One region of the Streptomyces sp. NPDC014734 genome, then DNA from elsewhere that is predicted to be linked to it. Evidence: predicted binding sites of a transcription regulator. Region 1 holds the regulator's gene; the other holds the start of a gene.

Region 1 (11,640 bases):
GGAGTGACTGAGCGACATGTAACGACGGGGGATCGCTCAGGCACTGCGGGGGGTGGCGGAAACGGTCTCGGGTTCGAACAGTTGGTGGTCCCGCCGGTCCAGGTTCACGAAGATCATGTCGTACCGAATCGCACAGCGGACGGGCTGCGGCGCGCCACGCGGTTTGCGCAGGCAACGGTAGGCGCGCACCTCGTCGTCCTCCTCGCGGGCGACGACGATGGGGTCGCCGAACAGGGTGACCATCAACGAGTCGCCGCAGCGGGGGACGGCGGTGACCAGGTCGATGAAGTGCCAGCCCGACCGGTAGGCGGTCGCCATCTCTCGCCGGAAGGTCCGGTCGTCCGGTGGGATGGTCATGCGCCCGCGGTTTTCGCCGGGACGAGATCCCAGGCCAGGTCCGACTCCGTCAGCTGCGCGTCGGTACCCTTCGTCGGCACAAGATCCCAGGCCAGGTCCGGAGGCGCCATGTCCTGCGCCCGCACCGTCGCCTTGCCCGTGGGCGCACTGTCCCAAGCAAGGTCCAGGGTCCCGATCACCCCGAATGTCAGCCCGGCGGAGAAGGTCACAGCAAGCACCGAGCGAAGCATCTTGTTACTCATAGTGGGCTTCGTCCTCACTTCCAAGGTTTCCTCTCCCCCGCATGACAAGACGATCGCTCATTGAGGCACGTCAATGCCACAGAAGCGATGCATCATGTTCCTGTAGATTCATGTTCCTGGGGGGTGGATAAATGGTTACAGGTGAAGCAAAAGCGACACATCCCCACCCTGTCAGTGCCCTGTGCGACGAGGGGGCGCGGTTGTACGCCAGTGCACTGAGTGTCGGAAAGATCGCCCGGAGCGAGGTGGGACTCGCCCCCTGTCTCCTTGACTTCGCACTGCTGCACCCGGATCCGGACGACGCCGACTGGCTCAGACCGGTTCCGCCGTTCGCCGCTCTGACGCAACGGCTGCACCCGATAGAGCGGGAGATCCAGGACCGCCGACGCCTCTCGGTCGAGCTGACCGAGGCATTCGAACCCTTCATGGCCATCAGCGCCCAGGCGCCGCCGACCACGCACGCGATCACGGTGCTCGAAGGCATGGACAGGATCAACGCCTCCATCGAACTCGCCCTGACCGAGTGCACGTCGGAAGTTCTCACCATCCAGCCCGGCGGTGGCCGCAGCGAGGACGCGCTCAACATCGCGATCGAGCGCGGCAACATCCTCACCCAGCGCGGCGTCGGCATGCGCACCCTCTACCAGCACACCGTCCGGCACAGCCACGGAACCCTCAACTACGCGGAACGCATGGCCGAGGGGAAGGTGGAGATCCGTACGCTCGAAGAGCTCATCGAACGCCTCATGATCTTCGACAACACGGTCGCCTTCATACCCGCCACGGACGATCGGAAGGTGGCGCTGGAACTGCGGCACCCCGGCATCGTGGAGTACCTCACCAGCGTCTTCGAACAGTTCTGGCGGCGCGCGGTCCCGCTCCAGGAGCAGGTCCCGTACGACCCCACGCTCGAAGGCATCTCCGGAGTACGGCATTCCATCGCGAAACTCCTCGTCGAGGGGCACGTCGACGAGGCCATAGCCCGCCGCCTCGGCATGAACGTGCGCACCTGCCGCGCCCATATCGCGAAACTCAGTGCCGCTCTCGGCAGCAACAGCCGTGCCCAGCTCGGCTATCTGATCGCCAGGTCGGGAATCCTGGAGGAAGAGGAAGAGGAAGAGAACTGACGACGGTAGGGGTCACACCCGTCACACCGTCCGCGGCGTACCGGCCCACTCCGCCGACGGCTCCTCGCGCTCCGCACACCGTGGCGTGCCACCGTGCCGCCCTGCCTCCACCCTGCCGCCCACGGCCCACGGCCCACGGCCCAGGCGAACAGGACGGTCGGCACAGCACGGCACGGCACAAGGCTCGGCGAGGAATCCGGCGAGGGAATTCGACGCGGGGCCCGGCCGCACGGCGGTCACGGGCCGCCGGAACGCACCACCCCGGCCGCACGCACGCGGCCACGACGCAACGGCAATGGCGGAGGGCCGGGAACCCGATCCACAGATCGACTCCCCGGCCCTCCGACTGCTCGGCCTCCGACGCGCTCGGCCCCTGCTCGGCGTTTCGGCCACCCGGCCCGGACCGGCATTCCGGCCGCCCGGCCCCATGCCGACGTCTCGGCCGCCCAGCCCTTCGGCCGCCCAGTACTTCGGGCCGCTCAGTCCTTCGGCCGCTTGGGCCGCCAGACCACCAAAGCGCTGGTCTGCTGCACGTCCTGATACGGGACCAGGTCGCGCCGGTACGAGGCGTGCACCTGGGCCTCGCGCTGCTGCATCGCCGCCGCCGCGCCGTCCACCGCCGCCGAGAGCTCGGCGACGCGCTGCTGGAGCGCGGCGACCTGGTTCTCCAGTTCGATGATGCGCTTGATACCGGCGAGGTTGATCCCCTCGTCCTGCGACAACTGCTGCACGTTGCGCAGCAGTTCGATGTCGCGGGCCGAGTAGCGCCTGCCGCGCCCGGCCGTGCGGTCGGGCGAGACCAGGCCGAGGCGGTCGTACTGGCGCAGTGTCTGCGGATGGAGGCCCGAGAGCTGGGCCGCGATCGAGATCACGTACACCGGGGTCTCATCGGTCAGTTCGTACGGATTGCGTCGTCGGCCGTCCACCTCAAGCTCCCTTCGCCGCCTGGAACAGCTCCGCCCGCGGATCGCTGCCCACGGTCGCCTTCCGGTATGCCTCCAGCGCCTCCCTGGCTTCGGGACCGAGCTCCTTGGGAACCGTCACCTCGACGGTGACCAGCAGGTCGCCGCGGGTGCCGTCCTTGCGGAACGCGCCCTTGCCCCGGGCGCGCATCGTGCGCCCGTTGGGGGTACCGGCCGGCAGTTTCAGGGTGACCGGCGGGCCGCCGAGCGTGGGCACCTTCACCTCGCCGCCGAGCGCCGCCTCCGTGAAGTCGACGGGCACGGTGACCGTGAGGTTGTCGCCCTTGCGTCCGAAGACCGGGTGGGCGTCGACATGGACCACGACGTACAGGTCGCCGGCCGGTCCGCCGCGCTCGCCCGGGCCGCCCTTGCCACGCAACCGGATCCGCTGGCCGTCCGAGACGCCCGCCGGAATCCGGACCTGCATGGTCCGGGAGGACTTCGCCCGGCCGCTGCCCTTGCACACGTCGCAGGGGTCCTGGGCGATGAGGCCCCGGCCCTTGCAGTCCACACAGGGGTCGGTGAGCGAGAAGCCGCCGCCGGTGCCGCGCGACACCTGGCCGGTGCCGAGACAGGTCTGGCAGACCCTCGGGGTGCCGTTCTTGTCGCCGGTGCCGGAGCACGCCTTGCAGGGCGCCTGGCTGGACATCCGCAACGGGACCGTGGCCCCCTCGACCGCCTCGGTGAAGCTGAGCGTCACCTCGGACTCGATGTCCTGACCGCGGCGCGGCTGCACCCGCGTCCCCGTGCCGCCCCGGTTGAACAGGCCGCCGAAGACGTCGCCCAGGCCGCCGCCACCGCCGAATCCGCCGGCACCGCCGCCCTGGCCCCCGCCCTGCGCACCGCCGAAGAGGTCGCCCAGGTCGAAGTTGAAGTTGCCTCCGGCGCCCCCCGGTCCGGCACGGAATCCACCGTTGCCGAAGAGGGCGCGCGCCTCGTCGTACTCCTTGCGCTTCTTGGTGTCGCCGAGGATGTCGTTCGCCTCGGAGATCTCCTTGAAGCGCTCCTCAGCCTTGTCGTCGCCCTTGTTGGCGTCCGGGTGGTACTCGCGGGCGAGCTTCCGGTACGCCTTCTTGATCTCGGCGTCGGTGGCGTCCTTGGGGACGCCGAGGACCTTGTAGTAGTCCTTCTCGACGAAGTCCTTCGTGCTCATCGACGTCCCTCCTTCCGGACGAACGGCCGTGCGACCAGCCTGTCGGCCGGTCGCATGGCCGGGCGGTGCGCCGCGAGGCGGTCAGACGGAATGTCAGACCTCCTCGCTGCCACCGCTCTCCTCGTCGGTTGTCTTCTCTTCCTTGGACGCGGCCGGAGTCGCGCCCGGCTGCGGTTCGGCCACGGCCACCCGCGCGGGGCGGATGGTGCGCTCGCCGATCCGATACCCCGGCTGCAGGATCGACACGCAGGTCGTCTCCGTGACATCCGGCGCGTACGAGTGCATCAGGGCCTCGTGGATCGTCGGGTCGAAGGGCTCGCCCTCCTTGCCGAACTGCTGCAGACCCAGCTTCGCGACGACCGTCTCCACCGATTCGGCCACCGACTTGAACCCGCCCACGAGCTCCTTGTGGTCACGGGCCCGTCCGATGTCGTCGAGCACCGGCAGGAGCTCGGACAGCAGGTTGGCGACCGCGATCTCCTTGACCGCGGCCCGGTCCCGCTCGACGCGACGACGGTAGTTCTGGTACTCGGCCTGGAGCCGCTGGAGGTCGCCCGTGCGCTCGTTGAGCGCGGTGCGGACCTGGTCCAGCTGGGCCGTCAGACCGACGGTCTCTACTGCGTCCCCGGCCGGGGACGCCTCTTCCTTCGAGGAGGAAGGGGCGTCCTTCGGCTCGGCTCCGTCAGTGCCGGAGGGGACGTCGGGCTTCTCCTCGAAGCCCGGAGTCTCCTCGCTCACACCGCACCGCCCTTCGTGTCCTTCTCGTCGTCCACGATCTCGGCATCGACGACGTCGTCATCGGCCTTGCCCTGCTGGGCACCCGGCTGCGGGTCGCCCTGCGGGGCACCGTCGGCCTGGGCGCCGGCGTACATCGCCTGGCCCAGCTTCTGGGAGACGGCCGCGACCTTCTCGGTGGCGGTACGGATCTCGGCGGAGTCCTCGCCCTTGAGCTTCTCCTTCAGCTCGTTGACCGCGGTCTCCACCTCCGCCTTCACGTCACCGGGGACCTTGTCCTCGTTGTCCTTGAGGAACTTCTCCGTCTGGTAGACGAGCTGCTCGCCCTGGTTGCGGGACTCGGCGGCCTCGCGACGGCGGTGGTCCTCCTCCGCGTACTGCTCGGCCTCCTCACGCATCCGGTTGACCTCGTCCTTCGGCAGCGAGGAGCCGCCGGTGACGGTCATCTTCTGCTCCTTGCCGGTACCGAGGTCCTTGGCGGTGACGTGCATGATGCCGTTGGCGTCGATGTCGAAGGAGACCTCGATCTGCGGGACACCGCGCGGGGCCGGCGGCAGACCGGTCAGCTCGAACATCCCGAGCTTCTTGTTGTACGCCGCGATCTCGCGCTCGCCCTGGTAGACCTGGATCTGCACGGACGGCTGGTTGTCCTCGGCCGTCGTGAAGATCTCGGAGCGCTTGGTCGGGATCGTGGTGTTGCGCTCGATGAGCTTCGTCATGATGCCGCCCTTGGTCTCGATACCGAGGGACAGCGGGGTGACGTCGAGCAGCAGGACGTCCTTGACCTCGCCCTTGAGGACACCGGCCTGGAGCGAGGCGCCGATGGCGACGACCTCGTCCGGGTTCACGCTCTTGTTGGCCTCCTGGCCGCCGGTCAGCTCCTTGACGAGCTCGGTGACGGCCGGCATGCGGGTGGAGCCACCGACGAGAACGACGTGGTCGATCTCGGAGAGCTGGATGCCCGCGTCCTTGATGACGTTGTGAAACGGGGTCTTGCAGCGGTCCAGGAGGTCCGCGGTGAGCTGCTGGAACTGCGAGCGCGTGAGCTTCTCGTCAAGGTGCAGCGGGCCCTCGGCCGACGCCGTGATGTAGGGCAGGTTGATCGTGGTCTCGGTCGAGGACGAGAGCTCGATCTTCGCCTTCTCCGCGGCCTCGCGGAGACGCTGGAGAGCCATCTTGTCCTTGGACAGGTCCACGCCGTGCCCGTTGGCGAACTGCTTCACCAGGTAGTCCACGACACGCTGGTCCCAGTCGTCACCACCGAGCTGGTTGTCACCGTTGGTGGCCTTGACCTCGACGACGCCGTCGCCGATCTCCAGCAGCGACACGTCGAAGGTGCCGCCACCGAGGTCGAAGACGAGGATCGTCTGGTCGTCCTTGTCGAGCCCGTAGGCCAGCGCGGCGGCCGTCGGCTCGTTGACGATGCGCAGGACGTTCAGGCCCGCGATCTCGCCGGCCTCCTTGGTGGCCTGACGCTCGGAGTCGTTGAAGTACGCGGGGACGGTGATGACCGCGTCGGTCACCTTCTCGCCCAGGTACGACTCGGCGTCGCGCTTCAGCTTCTGCAGGATGAAGGCGCTCATCTGCTGCGGGTTGAAGCTCTTGCCGTCCAGGTCGATCTTCCAGTCGGTGCCCATGTGGCGCTTGACCGACCGGATGGTCCTGTCGACGTTGGTCACAGCCTGGCGCTTGGCGACCTCGCCGACCAGCACCTCGCCGTTCTTCGCGAAGGCGACGACGGACGGCGTGGTCCTGGCGCCCTCTGCGTTGGTGATGACGGTGGGCTCGCCGCCTTCGAGAACGCTGACGACGGAGTTAGTCGTGCCCAGGTCGATGCCGACCGCACGTGCCATTTCGATTCCTCCAACTTGCCTACTTGAGCGGAACTGACTCAAGGATGCATGACACGCACCCCAGTGTCAACAGAGTTGAGTCATGGAGGCTCAACTATCGTGCATCGGCCCCACTCGGACTCCCGAACCGGAGGCGACACCCACCCCCACCACCCCACACGCACCGCTCCCCCATCTTGGCTCCATGGGATCGTTCTGTCACAAATTGCCGCGAGTAACCCAAAAAAGGCATCCAATCCGTCCGACCCCAGGCAGGTGCGAACGATGCAGACATGGAAACGGACACCGCCGCGAAGACGAACACAGCCACGAAGGTGGACGCGGGCACGGGAGACAGGCCCGATCGAGGCATGGACTCGGGCATGGACACGAGCATGGACCCGGGAACGGGAACGGGAACGGGAACGGGCACGTGCACGTGCATGGGTGCGGGAACGGGCGCGGACGGACGCATCGGCGGGCCGACCGGCGAATCTCCCGCCCGCACACCTCCCGGCGGATCGCCTCTCCGCAGACCTCCCGGCGCATCACCCGCCCACGACCCGCCCGTCCGCGATCCACCCGACGCACCCGACGCACCCGGGGAGGCTCCCGCCCGTACGCCTCGCGGTTCGGCGGCCGTCGGCCAAACGCACCCTGGACCTCGCCCTCGGCTCGACCCTGCTGATCCTTGCCGCTCCCGCACTCGCCGCAGCCGCCCTCGTCCTCGCGGCGCGCAGGCCGCCGGGCGGTGTCGTCACCCGCTCACCCCGGGTCGGCCTGGGAGGCAGGGTGTTCGTCCTGCGTACGCTGCGGACCCGGCGACTGCGCCTGGACGTGCTGTCCCGGCTGCCGCACGTCGTACGCGGAGATCTCTCGCTCGTCGGCCCGGAACCCCTGCCACCGGACGCCGCCGCCCTCCCCGACGCGCCGTCCCCCGCCGGCACCATCACCCCCACCGGCGCGGAACACTGGCGGCTGGCACTCAAACCGGGCCTCACCGGCCTCGCGCAGGTACGCTCCCGCTCCGGGATGCCGTGGGACGAGCCCGTCCTGCTCGACCAGCACTACGCCGAGCACCACGGGATGCGCCTCGACCTCGCCGTCCTGCTGGAAGCCGCCTGCATCCCGCTGCGCCGGGCGTCGCGCGGGCTCCCCGGCTTCGGCAAGGCGCGCCTGAGCGACACAGATCACCGCAGGTGCGGCTACAGCGCCGTGGAATAAGTGGATAGTGTCAGCACAGACCGATTAAGTTACTGCTTAGTAGTTGTCAGTATTCACTTGTAGCCAGTTTTCGCTTGTGAACGCTGGATCCCACCCTCGCAGGCCCGAGGAGCCCCCATGCAACTCGCCGCGATCATCGTGTCGCTGGTGCTGACTGTGGTCGGCGTTGCGCTCATCGCCCGAGCCGTCGCGCAGATCTACCGATTCGTCACACTCGGACAGCCGGTGCCGGCAGGCAGCCGCACCGACGACCCGAAACAGCGCACGATCACCCTGGTCAAGGAGTTCCTCGGCCATACCCGGATGAACCGGTGGGGCATCGTCGGCTTCGCGCACTGGTTCGTCGCCATCGGCTTCCTGACGCTGCCGCCGACGCTGCTCCAGGCGTACGGCCAGCTCTTCAAGGCCGACTGGGTCCTGCCGGTCATCGGCGACTGGCCGCCGTTCGAGATGTACACCGAGTTCATCGGCCTGATGACCGTGGTCGGCATCCTCGTGCTGATCGCGATCCGGCTGCTGAACCTGCCCTCCCGGGCCGGCCGCAAATCCCGCTTCGCGGGCTCCAAGGCGTGGCAGGCGTACTTCGTCGAGTACGTCATCCTCGTCATCGGCCTGGCGATCCTGACGCTGCGCGGTCTCGAAGGCGCGATCCACCACGTCGACGGCTACGAGGCCTCGTACTTCATCTCGTACCCGCTGGTCCTCGCGTTCAAGGGCCTGACGCTCGGCGCGCTGCAGAACCTCATCTACTTCGTCGCGATGATCAAGATCGGCACCTCGCTGATCTGGATGATCACCGTCTCGCTCAACACCAACATGGGTGTGGCCTGGCACCGCTTCCTCGGATTCCCGAACATCTGGTTCAAGCGGAACGCGGACGGGTCGACCGCGCTCGGCGCGCTCCAGCCGATGCTGTCGGGCGGCAAGGAGATCGACTGGGAGGACCCGGCCGACGACGCCGTCTTCGGCGTCTCGCAGGTCGAGCAGTTCTCCTGGAAGGGCATCCTCGACTTCTCCACCTGCACGGAGTGCGGCCGCTGCCAGTCGCAGTGCCCGGCCTGGAACACGGGCAAGCCGCTCTCCCCGAAGCTCCTGATCATGTCCCTGCGCGACCACGCGCACGCCAAGGCCCCGTACCTGCTGGCCGGCGGCGGCAAGACCATGGAGGGCGAGGAGAAGGCGTCCGAGGAGCAGCTCAAGGACGTCCCGGCCGCGGCGCTCGCGGAGGCCGAGCGTCCGCTGATCGGCACGGTCGAGGAGAACGGCGTCATCGACCCGGACGTGCTCTGGTCGTGCACCACGTGCGGCGCGTGCGTGGAACAGTGCCCGGTCGACATCGAGCACATCGACCACATCGTCGACATGCGCCGCTACCAGGTGATGATCGAGTCCGCGTTCCCGTCCGAGGCGGGCACGATGCTCAAGAACCTGGAGAAGAAGGGCAACCCCTGGGGGCTTGCCAAGAAGCAGCGCGTCGAGTGGACCAAGGAGGTCGACTTCGAGGTCCCGATCGTCGGCAAGGACGTCGAGGACCTGACCGAGGTCGACTACCTGTACTGGGTCGGCTGCGCGGGCGCCCTGGAGGACCGTGCCAAGAAGACCACGAAGGCCTTCGCGGAGCTCCTCCACATCGCGGGCGTCAAGTTCGCGATCATGGGTGGCGACGAGAAGTGCACCGGTGACTCGGCCCGCCGCCTCGGCAACGAGCCGCTGTTCCAGCAGCTCGGCCAGGAGAACGTCGCGATGCTGAACATGGCGTTCGGCGAGGATGACGAGGACGACTCCACGAAGAAGGCGAAGGCGTCGAAGAAGATCGTCGCGACCTGCCCGCACTGCTTCAACACCATCGCCAACGAGTACCCGCAGCTCGGCGGCGAGTACGAGGTCATCCACCACACCCAGCTGCTGCAGCACCTCATCGACGAGGGCAGGCTGATCCCGGTGACCCCGGTCGAGGGCCTGATCACGTACCACGACCCGTGCTACCTGGGCCGCCACAACAAGATCTACACGCCGCCGCGCGAGATCATGGACAAGGTGCCCGGCCTGCGCCAGCAGGAGATGCACCGCCACAAGGAACGCGGCTTCTGCTGCGGCGCCGGCGGCGCCCGGATGTGGATGGAGGAGCGGATCGGCAAGCGCATCAACAACGAGCGCGTCGACGAGGCCCTGTCCCTGAACCCGGACATCGTCTCCACCGCCTGCCCGTTCTGCCTGGTCATGCTGACCGACTCGGTCAACGGCAAGAAGAACGACGGCAAGGCGAAGGAGTCGGTCCAGGTGGTCGACGTGTCGCAGCTGCTGCTGGACTCCGTGAGGACTCCGGCCGACCCGGCGGGCGACGCCGAGTCGGCGGACGCACCGGAACCGGAGCCCGTGAAGTAACCCGGACCGCCGCGTGCGACGGAAGCGGCCGGACCTGCCTCGGGGGCAGGACCGGCCGCTTCCGTCTTCCCGGACCACGCACGTCTCCGGACCACCTGCCGGAACGCCCGGTGCATCGGGCCGTCCCCGGAAGTTCCCCCCGGAGCGCCCCCTAAGGGATGTCACAGCTCGGCAGCAATGGCGGTCGGGTTTCCCCGGCCCTCTCACCGCACCCGCACGGACCAGGTACGTTCGACGGGTGGCTGGATTCAGGATCGGACGCGGCCGGGACAACCGCACCCCGCAACAGGCGCAGCAGCAACCGCGGCAGCAGCCGTACGGCACGCAGGCACCACCGCCGTACGGCCAACAGCCGTGGCCGCCGGCGGACGGCGGCGGCGCCCCGCCCCCGTACAACGGAGGCGGCTACCCACCCGGCGCTCAGCAGGGCGGCCATCGGAACAGCCACCAGGGCGGCGGCCACGGCGAACCGGAATACTTCGGTGACCCCTACCAGCAGCAGCCCCACCACCCCCACGGCGCCCCGCAACCGGGCGACCCGTACACGGACTCTCCCGGTCACACCCAGGCGTTCAGCATCGGCGAGGACCCCTACGGCGACGGCAACACCTATCGCGCCGGCCAGGCCCCCGCCCAGCCCGCGGGCCCGCGGCTGCCCTGGAAGGACCTGCTCACCGGCATCGTGCTGCGCCCGGGACCGACGTTCTGGCAGATGCGCGACTACCCGGTCTGGGGCCCGGCGCTGATCGTCACGTTCCTGTACGGCCTGCTCGCCCTCTTCGGCTTCGACCAGGCCCGGGAAGACACGATCAACGCGACGTTCTCCACGGCGGTGCCCTACGTCGTCGTCACGGGCGTCTGCTTCGTCATCGGCGGCCTGGTCCTGGGCGCGGTCACCCACACGCTCGCCCGCCAGCTCGGCGGCGACGGCTCCTGGCAGCCGACCGTGGGACTCTCCATGCTGATCATGTCGATCACGGATGCCCCCCGCCTGATTTTCGCCCTCTTCCTCGGCGGCGAGAACTCCCTGGTCCAGATCCTCGGCTGGATCACCTGGCTGGCCTCGGCCGCACTCTTCACCTCGATGGTGAGCAAATCGCACGACCTGCCGTGGCCGAAGGCCCTGGGCGCGTCCGCGATCCAGTTGTTCGCGCTGCTGTCACTCATCAAGCTCGGCACGATCTGACCGCACCACGCGAGCGGACACGACCGTGCGGGCACCCGCGCGACGGCCTCGGTACCGGACGGACGAAGGTACCGGGGCCGTCCGCACCCACGGCGCCACCCCCCTCAGAACACCTCCGGCACTCCCGCCGCACTCGGCGTGGCCCGTCAGCGTACGGACGGCGAGCGCCTTGCGGAGCTGCGCACCCAGCAGCCCGTGACGGTCTACGAGGACAACCACGTATCCGCGTTCGAGCCACAACGTGGTGCGCGAAGAGTTCGAGCTGCTGCCGAGCTGATGTCGAAGGATCTCCGGGCCAGGCTCATCGAGGGTGTCGCGCGTCCGGTGTGGAACGTCGCGAGGCCGAGCATCGTCGGCGTACCGGATGCCGGTAGGGCCGGAGCTGAACAGGCGAGCCCGGAGGCCGTGGTGGCGAAGACTCCATCGTTCGGCGCCGA
Region 2 (11,640 bases), on a different contig from region 1:
TCCCGGCGAGTTCCGCCTCGACGTCGCGACGACCGTCCTTCGCCCCCTGGTGGAAACCTCCGAGCCTACGGCGCAGGGCCTCCTTGTCCAGGCCGCCGCCCTTGCGCTCGGCGGCGGGCGCCGTGCCGGCCTTGACGACCCTGGGGGTGCGCTTGGGCAGCCCCTTGTCCGTGAGGCGTTCCCGCAGCGGCTGGTCCGGTTGCGTCTGCTCCGGTCGCCGGGGGGCCGGGACGGTGTGCGTCTGCGATCCGGTGTGCGGCTCCGGGACGGTGTGGTGTGTCTCCGGTCCGGTGTGCGGCTCCGGGGCGGTGTCGGCGGCGGGCGCGGGCGCGAAGTGCGGCTCCGGCTCCGCGTACGGCTCCGGGGCGGGCGCGGGGTGCGGCTCCGGGGCGGGCGGCGTCGGTTCGGCCGGACGGAACTGCTCCGGGGACGCGTCGGCGGTGCGCTCGTGGCGGTCGGGGCCGATGGCGTACGGGCCGGGCGCCGCGACCCCGGGGGCATCCCCGGTCGTCGGGGCCACCGGGAGCCGGACCTGCATCGTGGTCTCGGACTCGGAATCGGACCCGAACTCGGACCCGAACTCGGACTCGGACCCGAACTCTGGATCGGACTCGGACCCGAACTCTGAATCGAACGCGAACTCGGCTTCGTCCGCCTGGGCGTGAGTCTCCGGGGCGGGCAGGTGAGCCGCCGGGGACGGCTCGACATCGGCAACCGGGTCGGGGTCGGCCGCCTTCGGGGTGGCCAGGTGCTCGGCCGCTCGGTCGGGGGCGGGCGCGGCCTCGGTCCCGGCCGCGGCTTCGGAGGCGCGGATCGCGCGCTCGGCGGCTGCGATCAGCGGGTCGCCCGGTCGGTCCGGCGTGCGTGCGGCGAGCGCGTCGCCCGACTGGTCGGACACCACCGCGGGAAGCCCGTCGTCCACGTGGCCCGAGGCACGTGCGGGAAGCCCGTCGTCCACGTGACCGGGGGTACGCGCGGGAAGCGCGTCGTCCACGTGACCGGGGGCCCGTGCGGGAAGCGCGTTGGAGTTGGCCTCGGCGACCGAACCCGGCAGGTTGAGCCCCGGCCCGTCCCCGGCGACCTTCACCGCGGGCGGCGTGGCTGCCGACGGCGCCTTCGGCAGCAGGGCCTTGGGCAGGACGACGACCGCGGTGACCCCACTGCCCGTGTGCTCGCGCAGTTGGACCCGTACACCGTGCCGCGCGGCCAGCAGGGCGGCGACGTGGAGGCCGAGGCCGGATTCGGTCTCGCCCCGGTCGTCCCGTTCCACCGCGTCGAACAGGGCGGGATCGCCGAGCCGGGAGTTGAGCTCGCCCATCCGTTCGGCCGGCATGCCGATGCCCTCGTCCTGGACGGAAAGCATGACCTCGCCGCTCTCCAGCAGCCAGCCGGAGAGCTGGACCTGGGAGTCCGGCGGTGAGAAGGAGGTCGCGTTCTCCAGGAGTTCGGCGACGAGGTGGCTGAGGTCGTCGGCGGCGAATCCGGCGATCTGGGCGTGCGGCGGCAGGGCCTGGATGGTGACCCGCTCGTACCGTTCGATCTCCGAGACGGCCGCGCGCGCCACGTCGACCAGCGGGATCGGGCCCGCGTGGCTGTGGCTGTGCTCGGTGCCCGCGAGGACCAGCATGTTCTCGCCGTGCCGTCGCATGACCGTGGCCATGTGGTCGAGCTTGAAGAGGGTGGCCAGCTGCTCCGGGTCCTGCTCCCGGTCCTCCAGGCTCTCGATGACCCCGAGCTGCCGCTCGACGAGACCGAGGGTGCGCAGTGAGAGGTTGACGAAGGTGTGGTGGACCGTGTGCTTCAGCTGCTCCAGCTGGGTGGTGAGTTCGGTGGTCACCCGCTGGAACTCGGCGCGCCGGGCGGCGAGTTCCTCGCGCGCGGCGAGCAGTTCGGCGTGTTCGGCCCGCTGGCCCTCGACGCGTCCGTGCTGCTCGCCGAGCAGCTCCCGGAGTCGGCCGTGGAGCGCGTTGACGGAGCGTACGACCTGGGCGAACTCGTCGTTGCGGCCCTTGTAGCGCACGGGCTCGGCGGTGGCGGGCTCCGCCGCGAGGCGGGCGGCACCGATCCGCAGGACGGCGAGCGGCTGGGTGAGGGTGCGGGCCACGGCCGTCGAGACAGCGACCGCGATCAGCAGGCAGCCGCCGAGCAACGCGACCCGCAGTTCGAGCGCGGTGACGTCGTCGTCGCGGAGTTCTTCGAGGTGCGCGACCTGCTCGGTGCCGAGGGCGGACTCGACGCTGCGCATCCGGTCGAGCCGGGCGGAGAGCGCCTCCTCGACCTTCTTGCGGCTGGTGCGCCGGTCCGACTCGGACAGCTCGGGGCGGTCGGCGAGCGTGCTGAGGTACTTCTCGGCCTTGGTGACCTCGGGTCCGGTGACGGTGGAGGCCAGGGTGTCGCGGGTGGTGGGACTCGCGGACTGGTCGAAGTCGGCGAGCGAGGCGAGTTCGCCGACCCGGGCCTGCTGGGCCGCCGCGCTCAGCCCGTCACGGGTGCGGTCGTCCTCGTCGTCGCCCTTGTCCTGGGTCTCCACGGGCAGGCCGGTGAACGGGTCGGTCTGCGGGCTCGTGTCCTGGGCGGGCACCGAGAGCGCGGCGAGCAACAGCCCCCGCGCGGAGGACGCCTGCTCGGTGGCCCGGCCGAGGGCGAGCGGGGCACGGGTGGCCTCGGCGGCGCGCGGCGGGGTCTTCCGGGCGAGCTCGTCGGCAACGGCGTGGAGCTTGGCGATGATCTCGGTGTACGCCTGGTGGACCTCCAGCGCCGTGCCCTTGCCGCCGAGCGCGTCGCGGCGCACCGAGGGGATGGTGGCCAGGTCGCGGCGGAGCGCCGCGGGGGCGGCATCACCGATCTCGTCCACCTGCCGGTCGACACGGGCTCCCCGGGCGTCGGCGTCGCTCTTGTCCTCGGACTTCTTGTCCCCGGACTTCTTGTCCCGGCCCGTCGCGAGGAGGGCGGTGACCCCGTCGCGCTCGTCCGCCAGGGCGTGGGCGAGCGCGACGGCCTGCTGGTTCAGCTCGGCGAGTGTGACCAGTCGCTGCGACTCGCTCAGGTCGGCGGAGGCGCCGAGGATCGCCGGGGCACCGGCGGCGATGACGGTGATACCGACGACCGCGACGCCGGCGACCAGCCGACTGCGTACGCGCACCGCACGCCGGGCACTCTCGCTCCCGGCGGACACCGGAGGCGTCGCCCCGGAACCGCTGTGCTCGCTGACCTTGCTCCGAGGCCGCTTCTTCTGCACCGGTGCTCGCATTCTTGACTCGTCCGCCCTTGAAGCAGAGGTGACGCGCGGTCACGTGTGAGCGAGCGCCCCGACCCCTGGTACGGCTTCCGACCATTCCAGTGCTTTTGAGAGGGGGGCGCGCATCAACCGCTCCGCCACCCGAACGAGTGAACATCACTCCAGAGTTGACGAACAAGTCTCCCCCGGAGGCCTTTCCGCCACACCCGAACCGTCGGCTGGAACTTCCGTCCATGCTTTGGGAAGATGCCCGCCCGCAACGCGCACGGAGCCCCCCATTCCACCCCGCCCAGCCGTCTGACCTGCTGGTATAGGCCAATTTCAGCCACGTGCAGGGTTCGTGAAGGCGTCGTGCAGACTGGCCGCATGCGTATCGAACTCGCCACCGCCGCCGGCAGCGCCGACCGCCCGAACGAGGACTGGGTCGCCACCGCCCTTCCCGCTTCCGGCCAGGGCGGGACACTCGTCCTGCTGGACGGGGTGACTCCACCGCGCGGCGATGACGGTTGTGTGCACTCGGTCCCCTGGTTCACGGCACGACTGGGCGGATCACTGATGGAACTGTCCGGTTCACGACAGGATCTGACCCTCCAGGAGATCTTGGCCGAGTCCATTCGACGCACCGCCGAGACCCACCGGCCCTCGTGTGACCTTTCTCACGCGCGGACGCCACAGGCGACGGTCGTCCTGGCCCGCTGGGACACACACGAGATCGAGCACCTGGTGCTCTCCGATTCCGTGCTGCTGTTCGAGATGTCCGACGGAAGCGCCCGCCCCCACGTCGACGACCGCCTGGACCGGCTGCCGCCGGGTGCGCTGACCGACGAGGCGGCCGTCGACGCGCGGTTCCGGAACAAGGAGGGCGGCTTCTTCACCGCCGCCGCCGATCCGTCCGTGGCCGCCCGCGCCGTCACCGGGCGCACCCCGCTCGCCGAGGTGCGGAGTCTGGCGGCCCTCACCGACGGGGCCGGACGCTGGGTCGAGATGTTCCACGAGGGCGACTGGGCGGACTGCCTCGCGGTGCTCGGCGAAGAGGGACCCCAGGGGCTGATCGACCGGGTCAGGTCGCTGGAGGACGAGGACACCGGGCGGGTGCACCTGCGCCGCAGCAAGACGCATGACGACGCGACGGCGACCCTGGTGACGCCGTGACGACGTGACGACGTGACGACGTGACGACATCAGGCCGTGCCGCCGTGGAGCCGTGAGGCTGTGCCGCCGTGGGGGCGTGGGGCGTGGGGCCGTGACAGCGATCCCGATGACGCCGTGACTCCGTATCGCCGTGCCGGCGCGGGCCGCAACGTCGCGAGGCCGGTCCGTCGCATGCCGGCGAACGGCGTCAGTCCTCCGCGCGGGTGTTCAAGTGCTGTAGCAGACGGGCGAGTTCGGCGACCTCGGCCCGGTCCCAGTCGGCGAGCTTGCGCACGTAGCGGTCCCGGCGGGCGTCGCGGACACTGCGGTAGCGGGCCAGCCCCTCGCCGGTGAGGTGGACGAGGAAGGCCCGCCCATCGGCCGGATCGGGCTCGCGCGCCACCAGCCCGAGTCCCTCCAGGGCCCGAAGTTGACGGCTCATGGTCGCCTTGCCGACGCCGAAGTAGGCCGCGAGATCGGTGGCCCGCTGCCATCCGGCCGACTCCAGCCGTACGAGAAGTCCATACGCGGCGGGCTCCAGTTCGGGATGGACCTCGCGCGCCATCTCCCCGGAGTTGGCGCGCGCCCGGCGCAGGAAGACGGCCAACTCCCTTTCCAGGGCCAGGAATGCGTGGTCCACACCACTTCCACCGGTCGCGCCGCGTTCACTACCGCTTTCGCTCCCGTGCACGTCAACACCCCTCACGAGCTTTCCTGTCGCTGAAAGTTTCTTCCGCCGCTGGTCATTGCCGCAGCTCGATCAGTATTTCGCAGGCATAGACCAGTGACGGCACCCCGCCCCTCTTCCGCAGCACGGGTCTACGTGCGTAGCGTCATGCCTGGCATGTTCACACCATGACATGCCGACGGGGGGTGCGCCCGGCTCCCCCCGGGATCAGCGCGTCCCCCCACCAACGCCTCGGAGGCACTCACATGCCGGTGCTCAGATCCGCATCCGGAACGCCCCGCCGCTCGCGCCTCGCGGCGGCCGGGACCCTGCTCGCAGCCCTTTCCCTTCTCCTCGCCCTGCCCGGCGCGGCGAGCGCCACGGACACCGCCGACGCCGCCGCGGCCAAGAAGCCCGCCCGCGGCACGGCCACGATGGGCATGGGCGTCGTCGCCCACGACGGTCAGGGCGGCCTGCCGCGCGACACCCGCGCCGCCCAGACCGAGGGCGTGGACGTCGCCAGCTACCAGGGCAACGTCGACTGGCCGACACTCTCCGGCAGCGGCGTGCGATGGGCCTACACCAAGGCCACCGAGGGCACGTACTACACGAACCCCTACTTCGCGCAGCAGTACAACGGCTCGTACAACGTAGGCATGATCCGCGGCTCGTACCACTTCGCCACCCCGAACACCACGAGCGGCGCCGCCCAGGCCAACTACTTCGTGGACCACGGCGGCGGCTGGTCCAAGGACGGCCGGACTCTGCCCGGCGCGCTCGACATCGAGTGGAACCCGTACGGCGCGCAGTGCTACGGCCTGAGCCAGGCGGCCATGGTCAACTGGATCCGCGACTTCGTGAACACCTACAAGGCGCGCACCGGCCGCGACGCGGTCATCTACACCGCGACGAGCTGGTGGAAGGACTGCACCGGCAACAACGCGGGCTTCGGCGCCACCAACCCGCTGTGGGTGGCCCGCTACGCGAGCGCCGTCGGCGAACTCCCGGCCGGCTGGGGCTTCTACACGATGTGGCAGTACACCTCGTCCGGCCCGTACGTGGGCGACCACAGCCACTTCAACGGCGCCTACGACCGTGTGCAGGCCCTCGCGAACGGCTGACCCGGCCCGCCGCGTCCGCCGCGCGGCCCAGCGCGCCACCCGGATCGACCGCTTCGCACAGCCGAGCCCCCAGCGACCACCCATCGCCGGGGGCTCGACCCGTTTTCGAGCCCTCACCGGGCACTTCATGTCCTCATTCGATTTCTCCACCCCTCCCCCGACCCCTCTATACACCATGTGTATAGTCCATCTGCGCCGCACATCGTGTGTCCGGCCCAGCTGTGGAGGAGTGACCCGCCGTGCCCTTGAAGACGAAGCCGATCGGTACGGGGTTGGCCGCCGCCCTTGTGACGGCACTCACCCTGACGCTGGCCGGCTGTTCCTCGGACACCACCGCGCCGGCCGCGGCCCGGGCGGACGCGGGCTCCGACGCCAAGGGCTCCTTCGGCCCGGCGGACTGCCGCAAGGCGAAGTGCATAGCGCTGACCTTCGACGCGGGGCCGGGCGAGGACACCCCGCATCTGCTGGACGTCCTCAAGGAGAAGAAGGTGCACGCGACCTTCTTCCTGCTGGGCAAGAACCACGTCAAGAAGTACCCGGACACCGTGCGCAGGATCGCCGACGAGGGGCACGAGGTGGCCAACCACACCTGGACGCACAAGATCCTCACCGACCGGAAGCCGGCCGAGATACGGGCCGAGCTGGAGAAGACCCAGAACGCGATAGCGGAGATAACCGGCAGGAAGCCGCGCCTGATGCGCCCGCCGCAGGGCCGCACCGACGAGACCGTCTCGCAGATCAGCAAGGACCTGGGGCTGTCGGAGGTGCTGTGGAGCGCCACCGCGAAGGACTACTCCACCACCGACTCGGCGCTGATCAGGAAGCGCATCCTGGACCAGGCGGGCAAGGACGGCATCATCCTGCTGCACGACATCTACAAGGGGACGGTGCCCGCGGTGCCGGGCATCATCGACGAACTGAAGAAGCGGGGCTACACCTTCGTCACCGTGCCGGAACTGATGGCCCCCGCCGAGCCGGTCCCGGGCACCGTCTACCACCCGTGATCCTGGAACGCCGAACCTCCGGCGCGTCGGCACCGGGGGCCTGAGAGCCGTACGAACCGTCCCGCCGTCAGCCACAGTTGCCCGCGGGCCGCTGCCCGGTCACCAGGTCGGTGCAGCCGGTGGCGCCGTCGACCCACACCACCCGGCCGCCGCCGTCGGCGGCCGCGTACGACTGCTCACCGCGGTTGCAGGACACCCGCTCGACGCGCGAGCCGTCCGGGGTCAACTGCCACCCCCTCGCTCGCCCTCGCCGGGGCGGAGCTTCCCGTAGGCGATCGTGTCGCCCCTGACCGAGCCCGCGGCGGTGGGGAGCCGGTACCTGCCGCCGTCCACGTGGGCCTGGTCGCCGGTCCGGGTGTTGACGTGGCCGACGTGCCGGCCGCCGAAGGGGGCGTACCCGGTGAAGACCACCAGATCGCCGTCGACCCGCAGCCCCTCGGCGCCCGTCAAGACGGTCCGGACGCGTCGGGCCCGCGCACGGAACGGTCCGCGCGCCCTCGATGGGCGGGCGGACCGTCCGTGCCGGTCGCGTGCGTGGCGCCGCGTCCGTCACACCGCGGCCGTCACGCCGCGGCCGGGATCCTCTCCTCGGGCCGGGCGGCGGAGGCCGGGGTCAGGGCGATCTCCAGCACCTGGCGGACGTCCGTCACCGGGTGCACGTCCAGGGTGTCCAGCACCTCGGCCGGCACCTCGTCCAGATCGGCCTCGTTCCGCCGGGGGATCACCACGGTGGTGATCCCGGCCCGGTGCGCGGCGAGCAGCTTCTGCTTCAGGCCACCGATCGGCAGCACCCGCCCGGTCAGCGAGACCTCGCCGGTCATCGCCACGTCCGTGCGGACCTGCCGCCCGGAGAGCAGGGAGGCCAGCGCCGTCGTCATCGTGATGCCCGCGCTCGGGCCGTCCTTGGGAACCGCTCCCGCCGGGAAGTGGATGTGCACCCCGCGGTCCTTGAGGTCCGCCACCGGCAGCTCAAGCTCCGCGCCGTGCGACCTGAGGAAGCTCAGCGCGATCTGCGCGGACTCCTTCATCACGTCGCCGAGCTGCCCGGTGAGGGTCAGTCCGGAGGCCCCGGTCTCCGGGTCGGCCAGCGACGCCTCCACGAACAGCACGTCGCCGCCCGCGCCGGTCACCGCGAGTCCGGTGGCCACGCCCGGCACCGAGGTGCGGCGCTCGGCCGGGTCCTGGGCCGACTCGGGCACGTGGTGCGGCCGTCCGATCAGCGCGCGCAGATCGGCCTCGGTGACCGTGAACGGCAGCTCCCGGTCACCCAGCTCGTGCTGGGCGGCGACCTTGCGGAGCAGCCGGGCGACTGCCCGTTCCAGGTTCCGCACGCCCGCCTCGCGGGTGTACTCGCCGGCCAGCCTGCGCAGCGCGGACTCGTCGAGCGTCACCTCGTCCGTCGCCAGACCGGCCCGTTCCAGCTGGCGCGGGACCAGGTGGTCGCGGGCGATGACGACCTTCTCGTCCTCGGTGTAGCCGTCGAGCCGGACCAGCTCCATGCGGTCGAGCAGGGCCTCCGGGATGGCTTCGAGCACATTGGCGGTGGCCAGGAACACGACGTCGCTGAGGTCGAGTTCGACCTCCAGATAGTGGTCGCGGAACGTGTGGTTCTGGGCCGGGTCGAGAACTTCGAGGAGGGCCGCCGCCGGGTCGCCCCGGAAGTCGGAGCCGACCTTGTCGATCTCGTCGAGCAGGACGACCGGGTTCATCGAACCGGCCTCCTTGACGGCTCGGACGATGCGGCCCGGCAGCGCGCCGACGTAGGTGCGCCGGTGGCCCCTGATCTCCGCCTCGTCGCGGACACCGCCGAGCGCGACGCGGACGAACTCGCGGCCCATGGCGTGCGCCACCGACTGGCCGAGCGAGGTCTTGCCGACACCGGGCGGTCCGACCAGCGCCAGCACGGCACCGCCGCGCCTGCCGCCGACGACGCCGAGGCCCCGGTCGGAGCGCCGCTTGCGCACGGCGAGGTACTCGGTGATCCGCTCCTTCACGTCCTGGAGGCCCGCGTGCTCGGCGTCCAGGATCTCCCGGGCACCGCGGATGTCGTAGGCGTCCTCGGTCCGCTTCGTCCACGGCAGTTCGAGGACGGTGTCGAGCCAGGTGCGGATCCAGGAGCCCTCCGGGCTCTGGTCGGAGGCGCGCTCCAGCTTGTCGACCTCCTTGAGCGCCGCCTCGCGGACGTGCTCGGGAAGGTCGGCGGCCTCGACGCGCACCCGGTAGTCGTCGGACTCGTCCTCCGGGTCCCCGTTGAGTCCGGCGAGCTCCTTGCGGACGGCGTCCAGCTGGCGCCGCAGCAGGAATTCGCGCTGTTGCTTGTCGACGCCCTCCTGGACGTCCTTGGCGATGGACTCGGCGACGTCCTGTTCGGCGAGGTGTTCGCCGAGCCACTGGATGGCGAGCTTCAGCCGGGCGACCGGGTCCGCGGTCTCCAGGAGCCGCACCTTCTGGGCGGTGGTCAGGAAGGGCGAGTATCCGGAATCGTCGGCGAGCGCGGAGATGTCCTCGATCTGCTGGACCCGGTCCACGACCTGCCAGGCCCCGCGCTTCTTCAGCCAGCTCGTGGCGAGCGCCTTGTACTCCTTGACGAGTTCGGCGGCGGCGCCCGGAAGGGGGTCGGGCACGACGGCGTCGACCCGCGTCCCCTCCACCCACAGCGCCCCGCCCGGTCCGCTGGTCCCGGCCCCGATCCGCACCCGGCCCCGGCCGCGGATGAGTGCGCCCGGATCTCCGTCCGACAGCCGCCCGACCTGCTCGACGGTGCCGAGGACACCGGTTCCGGTGTAGGTCCCGTCGATGCGCGGCACGAGCAGCACCTCGGGCTTCCCGCCGCCCTCGCGGGCTGCGGCCTGCGCGGCCTCCACGGCGGCGCGCACCTCGGTGTCGGACAGGTCCAGGGGCACCACCATCCCGGGCAGCACGACCTCGTCGTCGAGCGGCAGCACGGGCAGGGCGAGCGGAGTGACCGCATTGGACTCAGTAGCCATGATCTCCCCTTCGGCAGTCAAGTTGAGCTATGCAGACTCAATGCTCCTGAGCGTTCCCTTGTTCCCCGAGCGTGTTCGCCGTGAGCGATCAGGGGCGGCCGTTGTCACCACCCGCACGATCTGCGCGGCGGTGCTGCCGGCCGGAAGGCCCGACCGCACGACGCTCCGCGCGCTCCTTTCCGGTCCGGGAGGTCCCCTACGGCCCCTCCGGCCCGTCCCGGGTTTTCGTACGCACCCGGCAGGGCCCGATCACCGTCCCGCGGGTTCACCTCCCGGGCCGGAGAGTGGCCGCCCCCTCGTCCCCGGCAGCCACGGGCATGGTTCGATCCCCGGCATGACAGATTGGCCGCAACTCAGCCACGCCTACGGCTCCGCCGAGGACATACCCGCCCTGCTGGCACTCATCGCCTCCGAGCCCGAGCCGGAGCTCTGGAACGACCTGTGGTCCGCGCTCTGCCATCAAGGCACCGTCTACCCGGCCAGCTTCGCGGCGCTGCCCTGGCTGGCCGACATGGCCGAGAGCGAAGACCGGGAACAGGCCGTGAACGCCCTGGGTCTGGCGGGGGCCATCATGGCGGGCGCCGAGCAGCCGCATGAAGCGCGCGATGTCCGCACCCGGCACTCGACGGAAATCGCGGCCCTGCTGGCATCGGTGAACCGCCGTCTGCGGACCGCGACCGACCGGACCGAATACGTCGAGCTCCTGGAATCCATGCTCGGCTTCGAGGGCGTCGCGGGATGGAGCGAGGACCTGGCGTGGGGAATCGGGAACGAGGAATACGAAGTCTCCTGCCCCGGATGCGAAACCAGCCTTTTCGTCGTCCTCGGCGAACGCGGTTTCTTCTGCACCAGCGAGGACTACGCCCTGTCGGACGGCCCCGTCGAAACCCGCCCGCTCCGCCCGACGAGCCCCGCGGACCTGCAAGCCATCGGCTCGCGCCTCCACGGCATCGCGCTCGGCGACGGCCAGCACGAAGTCGCCCATGTGCTGACCTACGTCTTCGGGAACGCGACCTGCCCGGACTGCGAGACCGACTTCTCAGTCGCCGACCGCGTCGGCGCCGGCCAACAGGCTGCGGAGCAATAGAGGACGGGCTCGCGACGCTCTCTGCCGCTCCCCAGTTCGTCAGGAATTCACCGCACGGCGACCGGCCCGGAGCGGCGGCCGGGTCCCGGGCACGGTGCGGCCCCGCACCGCACCCGGCGGAGCGGCATCGGCGAGGATCGCCCCATGGATCACGTCATCGACCTCGATCGGGCCGCCGCCGAGATCGTCGCGCGCCTGCCGGTCTGGATCGCGTCCGGCCACGCCCCCGGTCCGCTCACCTGGCGGGACGGGGCCGCCGCGTGGCCCCGGCGGCCGGAGACCGACCGGGGTGTCGTCGCCGCCCCGGATTCGGTCGGTGTTCGCGTCCTGGGCTCCGACGAAAGCGCCGAACTCCACGTCGTCCTGTACCGCGGCGGCTGGGCGGATCTCGACGTGCTGACCGGT

The links. The regulator HspR, encoded in region 1, represses chaperone genes until heat shock. The targets are predictions, from matches to a motif close to TTGAGNNNNNNNNNCTCAA.
Region 2: lon (endopeptidase La) is a predicted target of HspR. The motif match lies at 10,171-10,189, and genes of this name have one in related genera.

The regions. Positions count from the first base shown of each region.
Region 1 covers NZ_JBIBYN010000003.1:167,284-178,923, forward strand. The annotation lists gene ACF1CT_RS07250 ((2Fe-2S)-binding protein) at 37-357, opposite strand; gene ACF1CT_RS07255 (hypothetical protein) at 354-599, opposite strand; gene ACF1CT_RS07260 (helix-turn-helix transcriptional regulator) at 731-1,726, shown strand; gene ACF1CT_RS07265 (heat shock protein transcriptional repressor HspR) at 2,206-2,652, opposite strand; gene dnaJ (molecular chaperone DnaJ) at 2,654-3,841, opposite strand; gene grpE (nucleotide exchange factor GrpE) at 3,935-4,579, opposite strand; gene dnaK (molecular chaperone DnaK) at 4,576-6,429, opposite strand; gene ACF1CT_RS07285 (sugar transferase) at 6,985-7,632, shown strand; gene ACF1CT_RS07290 ((Fe-S)-binding protein) at 7,750-10,017, shown strand; gene ACF1CT_RS07295 (YIP1 family protein) at 10,256-11,203, shown strand.
Region 2 covers NZ_JBIBYN010000001.1:481,566-493,205, forward strand. The annotation lists gene ACF1CT_RS02115 (nitrate- and nitrite sensing domain-containing protein) at 1-3,238, opposite strand, end outside; gene ACF1CT_RS02120 (hypothetical protein) at 3,605-4,390, shown strand; gene ACF1CT_RS02125 (MarR family winged helix-turn-helix transcriptional regulator) at 4,578-5,060, opposite strand; gene ACF1CT_RS02130 (lysozyme) at 5,303-6,157, shown strand; gene ACF1CT_RS02135 (polysaccharide deacetylase family protein) at 6,397-7,161, shown strand; gene ACF1CT_RS02140 (hypothetical protein) at 7,229-7,387, opposite strand; gene ACF1CT_RS02145 (hypothetical protein) at 7,384-7,611, opposite strand; gene lon (endopeptidase La) at 7,725-10,148, opposite strand; gene ACF1CT_RS02155 (hypothetical protein) at 10,483-11,235, shown strand; gene ACF1CT_RS02160 (hypothetical protein) at 11,380-11,640, shown strand, end outside.